Regions from separate parts of the Kineococcus aridisoli genome, predicted to be linked through region 2. Evidence: predicted binding sites of a transcription regulator. Region 2 holds the regulator's gene; each other region holds the start of a gene.
What was found. Region 2 encodes LexA, which represses DNA repair genes until DNA is damaged. Its sites were predicted from a motif close to TCGAACANNTGTTCGA; they were not measured.
Positions count from the first base shown of each region.

Region 1 (6,423 bases), on a different contig from region 2:
GATCTGCGACGTGGACCACTTCAAGGGCTACAACGACCGCTACGGGCACCCGGCCGGTGACGAGTGCCTGCGCGCCGTGGCGACGGCCCTGGCCGCGGTCGCCGTGCGGCCCGGCGACGTCAGCGCCCGCCACGGCGGCGAGGAGTTCGCGGTGCTGCTGCCGGCCACCGACGAGCGCGGCACCGCGCACGTGGCGCGGCTGCTGCTGGCCGGCGTGCGCGCCCTGGGCATCGAGCACGCCGGGTCCCCCCGCGCCAGCGTCTCCGTGAGCGCGGGCTGGGCGGTGGCCCGCCCGGCGCGGGGCGGGACGGTGCAGGACCTCGTGGACGCCGCCGACCGCGCGCTCTACGAGGCCAAGCTCACCGGCCGCGACCGCGCCGTCGGCGCCGAGGCGGTCGGGGTCGGGGTCGGGGATGCCGTGGAGGTCGCCCGGCCCGCCCGCTGACGCCGCGCGGGGCCCACGGGGCGCGCTCAGGCGCGGACGGTGGACTCGCGCACGACGAGGCGGGTGGGCAGGGTCGTGGTCCCCGGCGAGGGCTGACCGGCGACCGCGGCCAGCAGCAGCTCCCCGGCGCGGCGGCCCAGCGCCTCCAGGCCCAGGGCGACCGTCGTCAGCGGAGGGCGGGAGGCGAGCGCGATGACGTCCCAGTCGTCGAAGCCGACGACCGCGACGTCCTCGGGCACGCGCCGGCCGGCGTCGCGCAGCCCGTCGCAGACGCCGCGGGCGATCTGGTCGCTGCCGCACGTGACGGCGTCGACGTCGGGGTGGCGGCGCAGCAGCAGGTCGGCGGCCAGCCGGCCCCAGCGCTCGCTCCACTCCCCGTGCAGGGCCGGCCCGAGGAGGGCGTCCCCGGCCTGCGCCTCGGCGGCCGCCCGGCGCACCTGGGCGGCGTGGTGGTCCTCGGGGCCGGTCACGTGCGCGACCCGCCGCCGGCCGAGGTCGAGCACGTGCCGCACGGCGGCGGCGGCACCGCCCGCCTGGTCGACGGTCAGCGAGGTGTCGGCCGGGTCCTGGGAGGGGGTGAAGGCGTAGACGACCGGCACGTGCGCCGGTGCGCCCACGGGCGGGCGCGGTTCGGTGCGCCGGCCGGTGACGATGATCCCGTCCACGCGCCGCGACAGCAGCGTGCGCAGGTAGTGCTGCTCGCGCACCGGGTCGTCGCGGCTGTCGCACAGCAGCACGCTCATCTCCCCGGCGCCCAGGGCGTTCTCCGCGCCGAGCATGACGGGGATGGAGAAGCGGCCGAAGCTGTCGGTGGTGATCAGGCCCACGGTGTAGCTGCGGCCGGAGGACAGCCCGCGGCCCAGGGAGTCCGGGGTGAAGCCCAGCTGCTCGGCGGCCCGGCGCACCCGCTCGCGCGTCTCCGCGCGCAGCTGGCCGGTCCCGTTGAGCGCCTTGGAGGCCGTGCCGGGGGCGACGCCCGCGAGCGCGGCCACGTCCACGATCCGCGCCGGAACGACGCTTTCCGTCACAGGGCACCTCCTGACCTGGTGGTCCGCAGCACGATACAGGCCTCACCGCAAGCCTTGACGACGTCACCGGGCGGGCCTACGGTCGAGCGCAGAAAACGTGTTCCGCCGTTTCCGACGTCTCGATGGAGAGCTCATGACGACCACGACGGCCCCCACCGCGCCCAGCGCGCCCGCCGCCCCCACCGCGGCGGCCGCCGTCGCCCTGCGCCCGGTCCCGCTGCGCTCGGCCCGCATCACCGGCGGCTTCTGGGCCGAGCGGCAGGGCGCCAACCGGCGCCAGGCCCTGCGCGCCGGCCACGAGAAGCTGGAGAGCGCGGGCAACCTGCAGAACCTGCGCATCGCCGCCGGGCAGGCGCAGGGCGAGGTGCGCGGCCCGATCTTCATGGACTCCGACGTCTACAAGTGGCTGGAGGCCGCCGGCTGGGAGCACGGGCGCGAACCCGACGAGGAGCTGCTCGGCTGGATCCGCGAGGTCACCGCCGTCGTCGCCGCCGCCCAGGCCGAGGACGGCTACCTGGACTCCGTGCAGCAGGTGCGCGGGAAGGGCGAGCGCTACGTCGACCTGCCCTGGAGCCACGAGCACTACTGCGCGGGCCACCTGTTCCAGGCCGCCGTCGCCGTGCACCGCGGCACCGGCGAGACCGGGCTGCTCGACGTCGCGGTCAGGCTCGCCGACCACCTCGTGGCCACCTTCGGGCCGGGGAAGGTCGAGGAGGTCGACGGCCACCCGGTCGTCGAGATGGGCCTGGTGGAGCTGTTCCGCGAGACCGGCACCCGGGCCTACCTGGACCTGGCCCGCTGGTTCGTCGACGCCCGCGGCCACGGGATCATCGAGCGCCTGCACGGCAAGCAGCCCACGTACTTCTCCGACCGCGTCCCGGTGCGCGAGCAGACCAGCCCCGAGGGCCACGCCGTGCGCGCGGTGTACCTGACGGCCGGCGCCGCCGACGTCGCCGCCGAGACCTCCGACGCGGACCTGCTGGCGGCGCTGGTGCGCCAGTGGGAGGGCATGCTCGCCTCCAAGACCTACGTCACCGGCGGCATCGGCTCGCGCTGGGACTGGGAGCAGTTCGGCGACCACCACGAGCTGAGCCCGGACCGGGCCTACGCCGAGACGTGCGCGGCCATCGGCAGCGTGCAGTGGACCTGGCGCCTGCTGCTGGCGACGGGGGAGTCCCGCTACGCCGACCTCGTCGAGCGCACCCTCTACAACGCCTTCCTGCCCGGCGTCTCGCTGGCCGGCACCGAGTACTTCTACGTCAACGCCCTGCAGCTGCGGCACGGCGCGCACGCCGAGGAGGAGCGCAGCGTCGCCCACGGCCGCCGCCCCTGGTTCGACTGCGCCTGCTGCCCGCCGAACATCATGCGGACGCTCTCCAGCCTCGACGCCTACCTCGCCACGAGCTCGGAGGCGGGGATCCAGCTGCACCAGTACGCCACCGGGACGGTCGAGGCGGACGGCGCCGCGCTGTCGGTGACCACCGACTACCCGTGGGACGGCGCGGTGCGCATCGAGGTCACCGACCCGGGCGCCGGCGAGTGGGAGCTCGCCCTGCGCGTGCCCGGCTGGGCCGAGGGCGCCGTCGCCGACGTCGCCGGCGAGCGGCTCGACGCCCCCGCCGGGGAGTACCTGCGGGTGCGGCGCACCTGGGCGGCCGGTGACGTCGTCGAGCTGACGCTGCCGATGACCGTGCGCGTCGTGGAGGCCGACCCCCGCGTCGACGCCGTCCGCGGCTGCGTCGTCGTCGAGCGCGGCCCGCTCGTCTACGCCCTCGAGCAGGCCGACCTGCCCGAGGGCCTCGTCGCCGACGACGTGCGGGTGCGCGTGGCGGAGGTCCGCGGCGCGCAGGCCGAGCACCGGCCGGACCTGCTCGCGGGCGTCACCGTCCTGCAGCTGCCGGTGCACCGGGCGCTGCAGGCGGGCACCGTGCCGCTGTACCGCCCGGCCGGCGACGAGCCCGCCCTGCAGGCCGAGGAGGAGGGCCTGCTCGTGCCCGCCGTCCCCTACTACGCCTGGGCCAACCGCGAGCTGGGCGCCATGCGGGTCTGGTTGCCGCGCGCCTGAGCGCTCGCGGCCGAACCTGGAGGAGAAGAGCGATGGAGCTTTCCCGCAGGAACGCGCTCGGGGTGGGCGGGCTGGCGGCGCTGGGTGCGCTGCTGCCCGCCTGCGCCTCGAGCCTGCCCGAGGCCGACGTGAGCGCCGCCGGCTTCGGCGAGGACGCGAGCGGCACGGTGCGGCTGTGGTGCCGCGCCGCCACCGTCACCGGCGTGCGCCAGGTCGTCGACGCGTTCAACGCCTCGCAGTCCGACGTCGTCGTCGAGGTGACCCCCGTGCTGGACGCGCAGTACGTCACCAAGCTGGCCACGGCGATCCGCGGCGGCAACGTGCCGGACATCGTGGACATCGACGACATCAACTCGATGCTGTTCATCTACCGCGACTCGTTCACCGACCTCACCCCGCTCGTGCAGCAGCTCGGCTTCGCCGACCGGCTCAACCCCGGTCAGCTCGGGCTGGCCACGCGCGACGGGCGCCACTACGGCGTCCCCTACATCGCCGACAACTCGGCGCTGTTCTACAACACCGAGCTGTTCGAGCGGGTCGGCATCGACCCCCTCCAGGCCACGCAGGACGTCGAGGGGATGCTGGAGGCGGCCCGGGCGATCGGCGGCCTCGACGAGCAGACCTACGGCTGGACGATCGAGGGGAACTCCCCGGGCATCCTCGGCTTCGTGGTCCAGCCGCACGTCTGGGCCGCCGGCGAGCGCAACATCGTCGGCGAGGTCGGCTCCCAGCGCGGGGACGTCGCCGGCAACGACGCGGTGCGCCGGACGTTCGAGTTCTACCAGACCATGTGGGAGGAGGAGCTCCTGCCGCAGGGCAACTTCTCCGGTGACGGCGCCCGCTGGGGCGCGGACTTCAGGGAGGGCCGGGTGGGCATGATCCCCGCGAACTACTCCGTGGCGGTGCTCTCCGCCGACCCCGAGATGCAGGCCAGGACCGGCGTGGTGCTGCTGCCCGGCCCCGACGGCGGCCGGGCCACCTTCGCCGGCGGGGACAACCTCTGCATCCCGCGCGGCGCACCGAACGCCTCCGGGGCGTGGAAGTTCGCCAAGTTCGCCCTCGACCTCCCCCAGCAGGCGAACCTGCCGGCCGGCGGGTACATCCCCGTGCGCTCGGACGCGGCGACCGAGGAGTACCGCGAGCGGTTCCCCCTGGCGGTGGCACCGCTGGAGGGCATCGAGGGTGCGTACGCGCCCACGACGCTGGCCTACAACCTGCTGTTCAACCAGGCGGACTCCCCGTGGGGCGTCGCCTTCCGCAGAGCCGTGTTCGACGGTGACCTCGACGGGGCGCTGGAGCAGGGCCAGCGGGACTTCGACCGCATCCTCGAGCAGGCGCAGCTGTGAGCGCGCTCGCGGACCGCGCCGCCTCGCGCAGCACCCGCCCGTCCCGCAGCGGCCGCCCCGCCGCGAGGTCCGGTACCGGCGGCAACGCGCTGACCCACCCCACCCGCACCGGCGTGCTGCTCGTGCTGCCGGCGCTGGCCTTCGTCGTCGTCTTCGTCCTCGCACCGCTGGTCTTCGCGGTCTACATGTCGCTGACGAACTGGCCGCTCATCGGCTCCTACGACTTCATCGGGGTGGCCAACTACGTCGCCGTGGCCAGCGACCCGGTGTTCTGGAAGTCGGTGGGGTACACCGTCCTCTACACCGCGATCATCACCCTGCCGATCCTCGTGGTCGGCTACGTGCTCGCGCTCGTGGTGCGCTCCAACCGGCGCGGCTCCACGCTGTTCCGGACGATCTTCTTCCTGCCCTACGTCATCGGGCTGACCACGCTCAGCTTCCTGCTCGTCCTGGAGGCGCAGCCCAGCTCGGGGGCGGTGAACATCGTCCTGCGCTGGCTGGGCATCACCGACGGCACGACCGCGTGGCTGGTCGACGGCCCGCTGGCCACCGGACTGATCATCGTCATGATCGTCTGGGCCGTCTCCGGCCTGACGATGGTGCTGCTCATGGGCGGCATGCAGGGGATCCCCCGCGACGTCTACGAGTCGGCCGAGATGGACGGCGCCGGCTGGTGGCAGCGCGAGCGCAGCATCACCGTCCCCCTGCTCCGCCGCACGATCGCGATGAGCCTGGTCATCTCCGTCATCGGCTCGCTGCTGGCCTTCACGCAGTTCTACGTGCTCACCCGCGGCGGACCGGGCACCGACACCCAGACCGTCGTCATGTACGTCTACCAGCGCGGGTTCGTGCAGCTGCAGCTCGGTGCCGCGTCCGCCCTGTCGATCGTGCTCGTGGTCGTCATCGGCCTCGTCACCGCCGCCCAGTTCCGCCTGCTGCGCGAGAAGGACTGAGGAGCCCACCGTGTCCACCACCGTGCCCACCGAGCTCGCCACCGCCCCCGCCAGCGCGCCGCAGCGGCGCGCGCGCCCGCCGCGAGGCGCAGACCGCGCCCGCGCCGAGAGCCGCACCAAGACCACCATGTACGTCGTCGGCGGCGTCCTGGCGTCGCTGGTCTTCCTCGTCCCGCTGCTCTGGTCGGTCCTGCGCTCCTTCCAGTCCAACGACGCCATCGTGTCCACCACGCCCACCTGGTCGGCGCTGACGCAGTTCAGCTTCGAGAACTTCACGGCGCTGTTCACCGGCGACGCCCAGATCGCCCGGGCCGTCGGCAACAGCCTCGTCGTCTCGATCGCGACGGCGCTGCTGACGGCCTTCCTGGCCACCCTGGCCGGTTACGGGTTCGGCCGGTTCGGGTTCCGGGGCCGGAACGTCCTGTTCGGCCTGGTCGTGGTCACGATGATGGTCCCCTTCCAGGCGATCATCACGCCGCTGTACCTGCAGATGAACGCCATGGGCCTGACCGACTCCAGGCTCGGGCTGGTGCTCTTCTACTCCACGGTCAACCTGCCGTTCGGCGTGTTCGTCATGCGCAACGCC
Region 1 covers NZ_JBJLSF010000009.1:59,376-65,798, forward strand. Annotated here, with positions in the region: gene ACRYM2_RS04505 (substrate-binding and GGDEF domain-containing protein) at 1-445, shown strand, start outside; gene ACRYM2_RS04510 (LacI family DNA-binding transcriptional regulator) at 472-1,473, opposite strand; gene ACRYM2_RS04515 (glycoside hydrolase family 127 protein) at 1,607-3,538, shown strand; gene ACRYM2_RS04520 (ABC transporter substrate-binding protein) at 3,571-4,884, shown strand; gene ACRYM2_RS04525 (carbohydrate ABC transporter permease) at 4,881-5,837, shown strand; gene ACRYM2_RS04530 (carbohydrate ABC transporter permease) at 5,848-6,423, shown strand, end outside.
Region 1: ACRYM2_RS04515 (glycoside hydrolase family 127 protein) is a predicted target of LexA. The motif match lies at 1,563-1,578, and genes of this name have one in related genera.

Region 2 (6,423 bases):
CGCCTCGGCGTCGGCGTGGATGTTCTCCAGCAGCAGCGCACGGCCCTTGCGGGTCGGCGCGGTGTCGGGGGCGGGCACGGCTCCTCCTGCTTCCAGCGGACGGGTTCTCGCGGGGCCAGTCTGGCGCACCGCGGACGTGGCGCGGACCACGCCCGCCGCCACCGCTCAGGCGGCGGCGACGGCCTCGTCCACCGGGCGCTCGCCGCCGACGAGCTCCAGCACGCGCGCGGGCGCCGGCCCGGCGTGCAGCCGGTCGAGCAGGCCGGCGCACACGGCCGCCACGTCGGCGCGCGGCACCGCACCGCGGGGCACCGACGGCGCCAGCAGCACGCGGCCGGTGGGCTCGTCGTCGGTGAGCGCCCCCGGCCGCAGCACCGAGACCAGCAGCCCCTCGCGGGCCAGCAGGTCCTCCTCGGCGGCGAGCTTGGCGCGCAGGTAGGCCGCGAACACCTCGTCGACCCCCTGGGGGGTGGCGCCCGCGCGCACCGCGTCGACGCCGTACGAGGAGACGAGCAGGTACGCCGGCACCCCGGCCGCCTGCGCCGCGTCGGCCAGCAGCACGGCCGCGGCGCGGTCGACGGTGTCCTTGCGGGCCGCGCCGCTGCCCGGGCCGGCGCCGGCGGCGAAGACGACGGCGTCCGCCCCGCGCAGGTCGCCGGCGAGGTCGCCCGCCGCGACGGCCTCCAGGTCGCGCACCAGCGGGGAGACCCCGGCGGCGGTGAGCTCCTGCACGTGGGCGGGGTTGCGGACCAGTCCGAGGACCTCGTCCCCGCGGCCGGTGAGGCGGGCCGCCAGCAGTCGGGCGATCTGGCCGTGGGCTCCGGCGATGGCGATGCGCATGCGGCGACCGTAGGGCCGCGCGCCCGCGCGCGCACCGGCGGCCGGTGCGGCTAGAGCTCCTCGTCGACCAGGGTGGCGGCGTCGGGCAGGGCCTCCAGGCGCTCCTCGGGGATGGGCTTGCCGGAGACCACGGAGATGCCGTAGGTGCCCTCGTCGATGCGCCGCAGGGCGTCCTCCACGCTGTTCAGGCGGCGGCGCACGCCGTCGAGCAGCCCCTCCTCCTCCGCGGCCTGCTGCTCGTGCGCGCCGCGGTCGCCGAAGTCGGCCCCGCCCGCGGGGTCGTCGGAGTAGACGCCCCGCTCCAGCCGCGCGGTGATCCCCTCGATGCTGGCCCGCAGCTCCTGCTGCAGCGCCAGCAACCGCTCGCGCGCGACCTCGGTGTCCATGTGCGTGTCTCCTCGTCTAGGGGCCCCCGTGCGGGGCTCGTCCGTTCCTACCCTGCGGCTGCCGGTCCGGCACCACGGGGGCAGGGTGGCAGATCGTGCGCACCACCCCGGGCACCCTGGCCCGCCGACCGGTCGGCGAACCCGTCCCCGAGGACTCCGCCCCGGGCGTGCCGGGGATGACCGCGCGGGTCGGCCTGCTGCGGGGGGCCAGCACGGGGAAGACGGTGGCGCGCGCGGGCTCGCGCTGAACGCGGGCGGCGTGGCGGCGACCGGGTCCGCGGTCCATGCTGGTGCGGTGATCTCCGTCGATCTCGCGCTGCAGCTCAAGGACGCCGGCCTGGAGTGGCACCCGGCCTCCGGCGACCGCTTCGTCATCCCGCACCGGGACATGGACGACGACGTGTTCACGCTCAGCGACATGACCGTGGAGGTCCACGACCACCCCGGCGGGCGCATCATCGGCTTCAACGGCACCACCGAGTGGGCGCTGGACTCCGTGGACCAGCCGGAGGCCTGCTGGCTGCCGGCCGAGCACCAGCTGCGCGAGCTGCTCGGGGAGCGCTTCACCCGGCTGGAGCGGCGCGACGTCGGCGAGGCCGTGGTGCACCGGGTGCTGCTGCTCGACGAGCACGGCGCAGACGCCTTCGAGGCCGAGGACCCCTCCGACGCCTACGCGCGCGCCCTGCTGCACCACCTCTCCGGCGCCCGCGGCGGCACCAGCGGCAGCGCAGGGGCCACGACCGGCGCCTGAGCCGGAACCCGGACCGGGCCCCGGCTCGAGCGCCGCGCGTCAGGGCGTGCCCGGGTCCTCCTCGCGGCCGGCCAGGAAGCGCTCGAACTCCTCCCCCAGCTCGTCGGCCGTGGGCAGGAAGGCGCTGCCGGCCTCCGTCCCCCGGCCGGCGTCACCGGAGGCGTCGTACTGCTCCTCGAGGGCGCGCACCACCGCCGCGGCCTCCGGGGAGTCCGCCACCTGGGCGTCGACCTCCACGCGCGTGCGCGAGGCGGCCTCCAGCAGCTCCTGCACCGAGGCCGCGACGCCGGTGGCCCCGGAGAGGGTGCGCACGAGCACGGCAGCGGCGTCGGGGTACTCGTTGCCGGCGAGGTAGTGCGGCACGTGGGCGAGCACCGAGAGGACGTCGCGGCCCGCCTGCGCGCCGCGCAGCGCCAGCAGCGCCGCGGCGTGCCCGGGCACCTGGGCCTCGACGTCCCAGGTGCGGTACCCCTCGAGCAGCTCGGGCCGGCTCGCGCTGGCGGTCACCCCGCTGGGACGGGTGTGCGGCACGGCCGTCGGAGCCGCGTTGAGCACGATCGTCAGCCCGACGCCGAGGTCGTCCGCCAGCTGCCACACGGCGGCGGTGAAGCGCTCCCACTGCACGTCCGGTTCGGGGCCGGTGAGCAGCAGCAGCGAGGACCCCTCCTCGTCGTGCAGGCGGTGCAGCTGCAGGCGGGGGGCCTCGTAGTCGGTCCAGCTGGTGCCGCCGAAGGTCATGGTGGGGCGGCGGGCGCGGTAGTCGTGCAGCTGGTCGACGTCGAAGGTGGCCACGACCTCGTGGTCGCGGGTGCCCAGCAGGTGCTCCACCGCCAGGCGGACCGCGCTGCCGGCGTCGACGAAGCCGGACAGCGCGACCACGAGCGGCGGTTCCACGAGCACCGGGCGCTCACCCTCGTAGGAGTACAGGGATGCGGGATCCAGCATGGGGACATCATCCCCGCCCCCGGCGCGCCCGGCGGCCCGAGCAGGCGGCCGGTGGCGCGTCAGCCGCGGGCGGGCAGCGGCCGGTCGCCCTCGGCGAGCGCTGCGAGGGCGGCCTCGCGCTCGGTGCGCAGCCGCTCGATGGCCTTCTCGAAGTCGTCCAGGGAGTCGAACGCCTGGTAGACGGAGGCGAAGCGCAGGTAGGCCACCTCGTCGAGCTCCTGCAGGAACGGCAGCGTCGCCAGCCCCACCTGGTGAGCGTCGATCTCGGCGGCGCCCTGGGCGCGCACGGCCTCCTCGACGCGGTGCGCCAGCAGGGCGATGTCGTCCTCGCTCACCGGCCGCCCCTGGCACGCCTTGCGGACCCCGCTGGCGATCTTGGCGCGGCTGAAGGGCTCGGAGGCGCCCGAGCGCTTGGTGACCGTCAGGCTGGCCGTCTCCACCGTGGTGAACCGCTTGGAGCAGTTCGGGCACTGGCGCCGGCGCCGGATGGAGCTCCCGTCGTCGGTCGTGCGCGAGTCGACCACGCGCGAGTCCTCGTGCCGACAGAACGGGCAGTGCACCCCGACGTCCTCCCCCGGATCCGGCAGACAGGTGTGGTCCAGAGTGGACGGTACGTCGAGAGCGACACGCCGGGCAAGCGACACGCCGTCGGGCGCGTCACCGCACCCGCCCCCGGGCGGCGCGGGCGGGGGCGGGCCGGGGGGCACGAGCGGCTCAGCCGCGTGCCGGCAGGGTCAGCCGCTGACCGGCGCGCACCACCATCGTGGGCAGGTCGTTGACGTCGGCGATGCGCGTGGCGACCTCGCGCCAGTCCTCGTGCGGGGAGACGTCGGCGGCGATCTCCGAGAGCGTCTGCCCCGGCAGCACCGTGACCACGGTGGGCGTGGCCACCGGCTGCGCGTCGGCCGCGGCGCCGCCCAGGGCGCCCGCCACCGCCACGACCGCCGTCGTCACGAGCGTGGCGGCGGTGCAGGAGACCACCAGCCGCCCGCGGCGGGTCAGGCGCAGCGGCCGGCGGTCGGGGACGGGCGTGGCGAGCGGTGCCGCGAGCGCCTCGCAGCCGCCGCGGCGCCGGGCCGCGGCGGGACCGCCGCCGGCCCGTGCGGACCGGGCACCCCCGGCGACCAGGGCGAGCGGGCGCGACGCGGAGCGGGCGCGCGAGGGGGGCGCACCCCGGCGCGGGCGGGGCAGGCGCACGGCGTCGAGAGCGGGCTCGCACGGGACGAGGGTGAGGGCGGTGGTGCTCACGGGCAGGGACCTCCAGCTCGGGCGCCGCTTCGAACGGGTGTTCGAAGCGGCGGGCCTGTTCTACCACCGCCACGGCGGTGGTGCACGCCCCCGGCGGCTCTCGGCCGCTCCGGGGACAGGCAGCGCACGCTGCCACCGACCACCGACACGTGCGCCGACCTGCGACGACGCCGCGCAGCCCCCGCCGGCCCGCGCGAGCCGGGCCCCCGGCCGACCTCAGGAGGCGAAGCGGCGAGCGCTGCGCTCGCGGGCGCGCGCCGCCTCCACCTCCCGGTCCCTGGGCGGCGCGGCGGTCACGAGCTCGCCGAGCAGCTCGCGCGTCGCCGCCGCGACGGCCTCCACGGCGCGCTCGAAGGCGGCCTGGTTGCGCGCCGACGGCCGGGTGGTCCCGGCCACCTTGCGCACGTACTGCAGCGCCGCGGCGCGCACCTCCTCCTCCGTCGCGGCGGGCTCGAAGTTGTGCAGCTGGCGGATGTTCCGGCACATGGCGGGCACGCTACGCAGCCGGTGCGACACGCCACCTTCGAACAGGTGTTTGATCCTCCGGGGCGGGGTGGCTACCGTGACCGGGACCGGGCGCCGGGACGGAGCCCGGCGGACGAGCGAGCAGGGAGCAGACGTGGCCGACGTGCTGGACGGGACCGACGACGCCGCCGACGCGGACGGGACCGCGCCCACCGCCGCCGTCGCCTCGGTGCACCAGTTCCCCGACACCCCCTTCGGCCCCGACGGGCTGACCGCCCGCCAGCGCCGGGTCCTCGCCGCCATCACGGAGTGCGTCGAGGCGCGCGGCTACCCGCCGAGCATGCGGGAGATCGGCCAGGCGGTCGGCCTGACCAGCCCCAGCAGCGTGGCGCACCAGGTGAAGACCCTCGAGCGGCTGGGCTACCTGCGCAAGGACCCGCGCCGGCCGCGGACCCTGGAGGTCGTCGCGCCGCCGCAGCCGCTGGGAACCTCCGACGACGGCGGCGCGCAGGACGAGCGTCCCGCCCCGCGCTACGTGCCCCTGGTCGGGCGCATCGCCGCCGGCGGGCCGATCCTGGCCGAGCAGCTCGTGGAGGAGGTCTTCCCGCTGCCGGCCCAGCTGGTGGGCACGGGTGAGCACTTCATGCTGCGCGTGGTCGGCGAGTCGATGATCGAAGCGGCCATCTGCGACGGCGACTGGGTCGTCGTGCGCCAGCAGCCGACGGCCGAGAACGGTGACGTGGTGGCCGCGATGATCGACGGGGAGGCCACCGTGAAGGTCCTCCAGCGCAAGGACGGGCACGTCAGGCTGATGCCGCGCAACCCGCTGTTCGAGCCCATCGACGGCGACGAGGCGACGATCCTGGGCCGCGTCACGGCGGTGCTGCGCAGCCTCTGAGGCCGCGCCCCCGGCGGGTCAGCGCCCGGCGGGGACCACCGGCACCACCGCCTCGACCGCGGCCTCCACAGCCAGCCGCGGCGAGGTGAGCACCGGCACGTGCAGGTCGCGCAGCAGCGGCGCCGCGTCGAGCATGCTGGCCTGCGCCAGGACGACGACGTCCACGGCCGGCTGCAGGGAGGCGACCGCTCGGCGGACGGCCTCGGCGACTCCCGTGGTGTAGGTGAGCAGGTCCCCGGACTCGAAAGCCGTCCACGTGTCGGTGCAGCGCACGTCGAGCAGCTGCACGTCGCGGCCGGTGTCGCGAGCGCACTCGCGCAGCAGCGGGAGCAGGGTGTCGGCGGCCTCGCCCAGCGAGGTCACCACCGCGATCCGCCGGCCCGCGAGCACGGCGGCCTCGGCCATCGGCCGGTCCACGCGCACGACGCGCACGCCCGTCCGGGCCCCGACCTCCTCGGCCAGCGCACCCGTCGTCGAGCAGGTGCACACGACCACCTCGGCACCCTCGGCGACCAGCCGGCGCAGGCGGTCGGCCATCGCCGGCCGCGCGGCCTGCAGCCCGTGCGAGCGGGCGGTCGCCAGCATGCCGGTGTCGACCAGGTGCCGGGCGGCGACAGAGTCGTCGCGCTCGGCGAGCAGGTCGCTGAAGGAGCGCACGTGCGCGTGCGCGGAGTGCAGGAAGCCCACGGTGGCCACGCGCCGAGGATGCCACCTCCCACCCGTCCCGTCAGCACCCTCGCGGGAGTCCGGCGGGGGAACGCCCCGGGAACGACCCGGTCGGCTCAACCGGCGCTGCTCGTCAGCCGTCGCAGCGCTTCCAGGGCGACCTCCGCGGAGGTCGTCGGCCAGAAGCCCGGCAGGCTCTCGCGCAGGAACCCGCCGTAGCGGGC
Region 2 covers NZ_JBJLSF010000008.1:8,006-14,428, forward strand. Annotated here, with positions in the region: gene serA (phosphoglycerate dehydrogenase) at 1-78, opposite strand, end outside; gene ACRYM2_RS03810 (SDR family oxidoreductase) at 166-840, opposite strand; gene ACRYM2_RS03815 (TraR/DksA family transcriptional regulator) at 891-1,226, opposite strand; gene ACRYM2_RS03820 (hypothetical protein) at 1,322-1,474, shown strand; gene ACRYM2_RS03825 (pilus assembly protein CpaE) at 1,522-1,977, shown strand; gene ACRYM2_RS03830 (proteasome assembly chaperone family protein) at 2,017-2,922, opposite strand; gene nrdR (transcriptional regulator NrdR) at 2,982-3,482, opposite strand; gene ACRYM2_RS03840 (hypothetical protein) at 3,637-4,170, opposite strand; gene ACRYM2_RS03845 (DUF2277 domain-containing protein) at 4,387-4,656, opposite strand; gene lexA (transcriptional repressor LexA) at 4,790-5,533, shown strand; gene ACRYM2_RS03855 (aspartate/glutamate racemase family protein) at 5,552-6,229, opposite strand; gene ACRYM2_RS03860 (ATP-dependent DNA helicase) at 6,316-6,423, opposite strand, start outside.

Region 3 (6,423 bases), on a different contig from region 2:
ACCCGCACGGCGAGGCCGCCGGTGCCGCCGCCGAGGTCGACGACGGTGAGCGCCCCGGCGTCGGCGGCGTCCCCGCTCGCGGTCCCGGTCGCGTCCCCGGTCGCGTCGGCGAGCAGGTGCTGGACCCCCTCCCAGAGGACCGTCGACGTGCGGGGACGGCCCCGTTCCTTCGCCACTCGTTCCTCCAGGCTGCTGCGGGCGCGACCGCCGGCTCGGCGGTCGTGGTCGGTCCCCACCCTAGACACCCGGCACCGCTGCCCCGGGGCGCCCGCGCCGCGACCCCCCTGCGGGTCACCACCCCGAGCTGCCGGCGCTGGAGTGCCACAGCTTGCGCGGTGTCCGCGCGCGACGGCGCCCGTCGCCGACCGGCTCCTCGACGCCGTCCGCCCCGGCCCCGGAGCGGCGGGAGATCGAGCGGGAGCTGCGCACGTCGTCCCCGGCCGGGCGCAGGTCGGCGTACGGCGACTGCCGGAAGCCGCTGGCGTGGACGAGCACCCGGCGGACGAGCGGGGGCGGTGCGGCCACGACCGGGCGGGTGGAGCGGCTGGCGGCCGCGCCGGCGGTGGTGGTGGCGTGCGAGCACCCGGGGTCCGGGGCGGCGGCGATCAGGTCGCGCACGACCCCGGTGCCGCCCGCGGTCCACGCGTCCCACAGCACCGGCAGCTCCCAGGCCCCCGTGGCGCGCAGCGACGCACCGCGCGGACCGGTGCGCCGCAGCACGCCCCGCACGAGCAGCAGCCAGGAGTGGAACACCGTCGCGGCGTAGGGGCCCTGCGCGTCCTCGAAGAAGGTCGCGTCCACGGGGCCGGTGGTGTCGTCGAGGGTCAGGAAGACCACGCGCCGGCCCGAGCGCACCGGCGGGGTCTGGGTGGCGACCTTCACCCCGGCGACCAGCAGCTCCGCACGGCTGCGCTGCCGGAGCACCTCGCGGGCCGGGGTGACCCCGAGCGCGCGCAGCAGCGGGACGTAGAAGTCGACGACGTGCGCGCTGGCGTCGAGGCCGAGGACGTCCAGCTCGGCGCGCACGCGCTCGGCGCGGGACATCTCGGGCAGACCGCTGGGCACCACCTCCTCGGGAGCACCGCCGAGGTCGAGCGCGAGCTGCACCGCGCACGCCGCCCCGCGCACGGAGCGAGCTGCCCGCGACTGCCGCGAGGCCGCGGTCCGCACGTCGAGGAGGCCTCCGCCCACCGCCGGCGCGGACGGTGCGCGGCGGCGCGCGCCCGCCGGCGAGGGGTCCCAGCGCTCCAGCTCGGCCACCTGCAGCAGCAGGTCGCGGCGGGTGGTGCGGCCGCGGCGGGCGGGTGGTGCGCCGCCGCCGCGCTCGGTCGGCGGGAGCCCGTGCAGGGAGTCGAGGGCACCGGTCAGCACGAGCCGCTCGGCGAGCGGCCGCGAGGGCCGGGCCCGCTGCCACAGGTCCGCCAGCGAGCGGTAGGGCTGCCCGGCGACGATGCGCGCCAGCTCCGCCTGCGAGATGCCCTTCACCTCCGCCAGCGACAGCCGGATGCCGAAGCCGGTGCCGTCGGCGATCCCCTCGCCCAGACCCTCGGCGTTGCGCGGTCCCGGCCCGCCCAGCCACGGGTCGCCGTCGCGGTGCCCCCGGGCCCCGCGACGGGGAGCCGGCACCGCCGCGGAGCGGCTCGCGCCCGGTCCGGCCGGCTCGACGGGCTCGACGCGCTCGACGCGGTAGGTGTCGCCGGAGGCGTTGACGTCGAGGCCGAGGACCTCGATGCCCAGGTTGCGGGCGTCGTCGAGGATCAGCCGCTTGGGGTACATGCCCGGGTCGTGGGTGAGGACACCGGCCAGGAAGGCCGCCGGGTGGTGGGTCTTCAGCCAGGCGGACTGGTAGGTCGGCAGCGCGAACGCCGCGGCGTGGGCCTTGCAGAACCCGAACGAGGCGAACGCGGTGAGGACCTCCCAGATCCGCTCGACCGTCTCGGCGGGGTAGCCGTGCTCGAGCGCGCGGCGCTTGAACTGCGGCTCCATCTCCTCCTGGCCGCGGCGGGTGCCGAGGTGGCGGCGGTACTCGTCGGCGAGCGCGAGGTCGTGGCCGGTGGTCGCCTGGATGATCTCGATGACCTGCTCGTGGAAGACCACGACGCCGTGCGTCGGCTCGAGCACGTGCCGCAGGCGGTCGTCGAGGAGCTGCGGCTGCGCCCAGCCCTGCCGGGCCCGCAGGAACGGGGTGACCATGTCCGACTTCACCGGCCCGGGCCGGAACAGCGAGATGTCGACGACGAGGTCCTCGAAGGTCTCCGGGGCGAACTTGCCGACGAGCTCGCGCTGGCCGGGGGACTCGATCTGGAAGCAGCCCAGGGTGCGGGCCGAGCGCACGAGCGCGTAGGTGGCGGGGTCGTCGAGCGGCACCAGGGACCGGTCGTCGAGGTCGACCTCGACCTCCTCCACGCGCCGGACCTCGGCGACGGCGTGGGCCATCGCCGACTGCATCCTGATGCCCAGGACGTCGAGCTTGAGCAGGCCCATGTCCTCGACGTCGTCCCTGTCGAACTGGCTCATGGGCAGGCCCTTCCAGCTGGCCTCCACGGGGGTGCGGCGCAGCAGGCCGGGACCGGACAGGACCACGCCGCACGGGTGCAGCGCGACGTGCCGGGGCAGGCCGTCGAGGCGCTCGACGAGGTCGAAGAAGGCGTCCAGGCGCTCCTCCCCCAGGCCGCTGCGCCGCAGCTCGGGCAGCTCGGCGACGGCCGCGCGGGCATCGCGCGCCCGCAGGTGCGGGAAGGCGGTCGCGATGGCGTCGACCTCGGCGGGGGGCAGGCCGAGCGCGGCCCCGACGTCGCGCACCGCGTGCCGCACGCGGTAGGTGTCCATCATCGACACGCACGTCACCCGGTCGCCGCCGAAGCGGTCCAGGACGGCCGCGTAGACGTCCTCGCGCCGCGCGGACTCCACGTCGAGGTCGATGTCGGGCAGCTGGCCGCGGCGCGGGTTGAGGAAGCGCTCCATGAGCAGGCCGTGCTCGAGGGGGTCGACGCCGGAGATGCGCAGCAGGTGGTTCACCAGGCTGCCCGCGCCCGAGCCGCGGGCGGCGACGCGCACCCCCAGGCCGCGGGTGAGGTCGCAGACGTCGGCGACGGTGAGGAAGTAGCTGGCGAACCCGACCTGCGCGACGGTCGCCAGCTCGGCGTCGAGGCGGCGGCGCACCCGCGCCTCCTGCTTCGGGCCGGCGCCCGGGTAGCAGCGGGCGATCCCCGCCTCGCAACGCTGCCGCAGGACGGCGTCGGCGTCGGCGTCGGCGGCCAGGCCGAGCGCCGCGTGGTCGGGCAGGTGGGGCGTGCCGATGCCCAGGTCGGCGACGGGGTCGAGGCGGGCGCGCGCGGCGAGGAGCCCGGTGGTGGTGAGCAGCTGCGCCGCCAGCTCCGGCTCGCCCGCGGCCCGCGCGACGTCGGCCGCGGTGCGGGCCATGTCCGCGCTCGGCAGCAGGTGCCCCTGACCGGTCGCCCGGTCGAGGTGGCGGGCGCCCAGCGGGACCAGCCGGCGCACCGCGTCGAGCAGGTCGGCCGTCCGCGCGCCGTCCGGGTCCGCGGAGCGGACCACCGCGGTGAGCACCGCGGGCACCCCCTCCCGCCGGGCCAGCAGGAGCGTGCGCGCCGCGTGCTCCACGCTGCCGGCGGCGCCCGGGGGTGCGTGGTGGCAGACGACCTCGACGTGCAGCGCCCCCTCGGGCAGCGCACGCCGCCAGTGCCGCAGGACCGCGCGCGCGAGGTCGTCGCGACGGGCGAGCACGGCGCGGCCGACCTCCGAGGACGGGCCGAGCAGGACGGCCAGCGCCGGAGACCCGGCACCGGTGGCGGCGTGGGCGGCGACGAGGTCGAGGCTGCTCACCGGGTGGCCGCGCTCCCCCGCCAGGTGGGTGGCGCTGACCAGCCCGCACAGCGCCGCCCACCCGGTGCCCGCTCCCGCCTCGCCGGCGCCCAGGGCGAGGACGGTGACCCGCGGCAGCCGCGGGTCCACGGCCGCGCCCCCGCGCACCGGCGCCCGCGGGGCGGTGCGGCGCGCGCGCGCCGAGGGGTCCGCCCAGGCCGGCAACCCGTCGGCGAGGCCGGTGGCCGCGGTGGCCAGGTCGACGCCGACGACGGGGGCGATGCCGGCCGCCGTGCACGCGCGCACGAACTTCACCGCCCCGTAGAGGCCGTCGCGGTCGGTGAGCGCGAGGGTGTCCATCCCCAGCGCCGCCGCCCGGGCGACCAGGTCGGCGGGTGTGGAGGTGCCGTGGCGCAGGGAGTACCCGGAGGCGACGTGCAGGTGCGGGAACGGCGGTGGTGCGAACACGAGGGGGACGTCCTCCGGGGAACGTGCCCGCGGGGAAGGACGGAGCAGCGGTGGGTGCGGTGGCGATGGGCGGAGCGGTGGGAGTTCGCGGGGAAGGAGGTGGCGGGGTGCGGCGCGGACCGCGCCCCGCCGGTGTCAGCCGGCCAGCGGGTGGACGGCGCTGAGGCCGAGCATCGACTCCACGACGCGGTGGAAGCGCTCCGCGGCGGCGAGCAGGGCGTCCGCGGCGGCGGCGTCCACCGCGCCGCTGCGACCGGCCTCCACGGCGGAACGCGTCGCCGCGGTCGCGGCGAAGAGGTCCGCCCACTCCTGCAGCGAGTCGTCGAGGCGCGGCAGCATCTCCCAGACGCTGCGGGGGCTGCTGCGCCGCGGGCCGGCCGGGCGGCCGCGCACCGCGACGAGCGCGGCACCCGCCCGCAACGCCGACAGGTGGGCGTGCACGTACCGGTCGGCGGGGTCGTCCGCGCGCATCGCCGCGACGAGCTCGGCCTCGCAGCGTTCGAGGAGGTCGAGCGCCGCGGTGGTGAGCGGCCGGGGGACGTCGGGGATGTCGGAGGTGCTGGACGCGGTGGTCATCGCGAGCTCCTGTGCGATCTGGCTGAGAGGTGTGGCGTCGGTGGTGCCTTCGGGTGGTGCCTTCGAGTGGTCCGGTGAGGGTGTGCGGTCAGTCGCTGACGCGCAGCAGCTGCCACGCGCCGTCCGTGCCACCAGGAGCAGTGGTACCAGCACCCTCCGACACGGCCGCCGTCCCGAGCGCGACGGAGCGGGCGAGGTCGTAGACGCCGCTCGCCGCGCAGCGCCCCACGCTGGCCTCGACCCGGAAGACCTCGCGCTCGAGGTCGCCGAGCTCCAGGACCGGCCGGGCGGCGGTCGCCGCCCCGCCGCGACCGGCTCCCACCGCCGTCACCGCGGGCTCGTCACCGTGCACGGCGGCGACCGCGGAGTGCTCCCACCACGCCCGGCGCTCCCGCCACCGGGACAGCAGCTCCCGGACCACGTACAGCCGCCCGCGCCAGACGAACTGCACCGGGGCGTCGTGCGCCTCGCCCAGCGCACCGGACCGGACGTGCACCTCGTCGGAGAACCGTCGCACCGCTGTTCACCCTCCCCGCTGGAACCGGCACCGCGGGTGCTCCCGCGGTGGGCGGGCCGGGGGAAGCGGCCCAGGACGACGCACCCGGCGGCGCGGCCCGCGGAGCTTCCCCTCCCCGCGGGCCGCACCACCGAGCGGCCACCACGCTCGAACAACCGTTCGAACGCACTTCGAAGCTACACCACGGGCCTCGGGCCGCGTCAACGGCGAATCGGCCGTCCACACGGCCGGATCACCGCTCGCCGCCGGGGGGGGGGGAGGGCGGCCACCCGATCGGCCGACGAGTTGTCCACAGGCGCCCCGCCGCCGCCCGCGGGGAGGCGGCGCCGCGTGCCACCGTGCGCGGGTGATCCCGCTCCGCCCGGCCGCCGTCCCCGTCGCCGCCCTGACCGCCCTCGGGCTGCTCACCGGCTGCTCGGGACCGGCGCCGTCCACCCCGGCGCCGGCCCCCGCCGCCACCGGGGCCGCCGCGGCCGCGCCAGCGGGACCGGCACCCCAGGCCCCGCCGACCCCATCGGCCCCGGTCCAGACGCCGGCCGCGTCGACGCCGACGCCGCTGGCGACGAGGTCCCTGCCGGCGCCGGAGCTCGACCCGCTGGGGCGGGTGCGCACCGAGGAGGGTGCGAGCTACTTCGCGGTCCACTTCGTCGCCGTGCTCAACCACGCCCGCGAGACGGGCGACCCGAGCCTGCTGCGGCAGATCTCCGACCCCGGCTGCACGGGGTGCGCCTACTACGCCGAGGAGATCGACGAGTACCGCAAGCGGGGCTACTCGAATGTGGGTCTGGAACTCGTCTTCCGCGGAACTGACTACGACTACTGGCACCCCCAGTCGGGAGAACTCGGCCTCACGGTGATCACCGACCGGTCAGCACACAGCGTCGTGGATGCCGTTGGCACGGTCATCGACGAAGTTCCAGAACTCCTCGACGGTCGGACCGCTCTGGACTTGAAGTGGCTGCAGAACCGGTGGGTCGTGTGGGAGGTCGAATGAGGCGCAAGCGACTGGTGATCGCCGGGGGCGCCGCACTGGCCCTGAC
Region 3 covers NZ_JBJLSF010000045.1:13,994-20,416, forward strand. Annotated here, with positions in the region: gene ACRYM2_RS13490 (methyltransferase domain-containing protein) at 1-176, opposite strand, end outside; gene ACRYM2_RS13495 (DNA polymerase III subunit alpha) at 292-4,290, opposite strand; gene ACRYM2_RS13500 (SAV_6107 family HEPN domain-containing protein) at 4,426-4,866, opposite strand; gene ACRYM2_RS13505 (DUF6504 family protein) at 4,955-5,383, opposite strand; gene ACRYM2_RS13510 (DUF6318 family protein) at 5,730-6,377, shown strand.
Region 3: ACRYM2_RS13505 (DUF6504 family protein) is a predicted target of LexA. The motif match lies at 5,531-5,546, and genes of this name have one in related genera.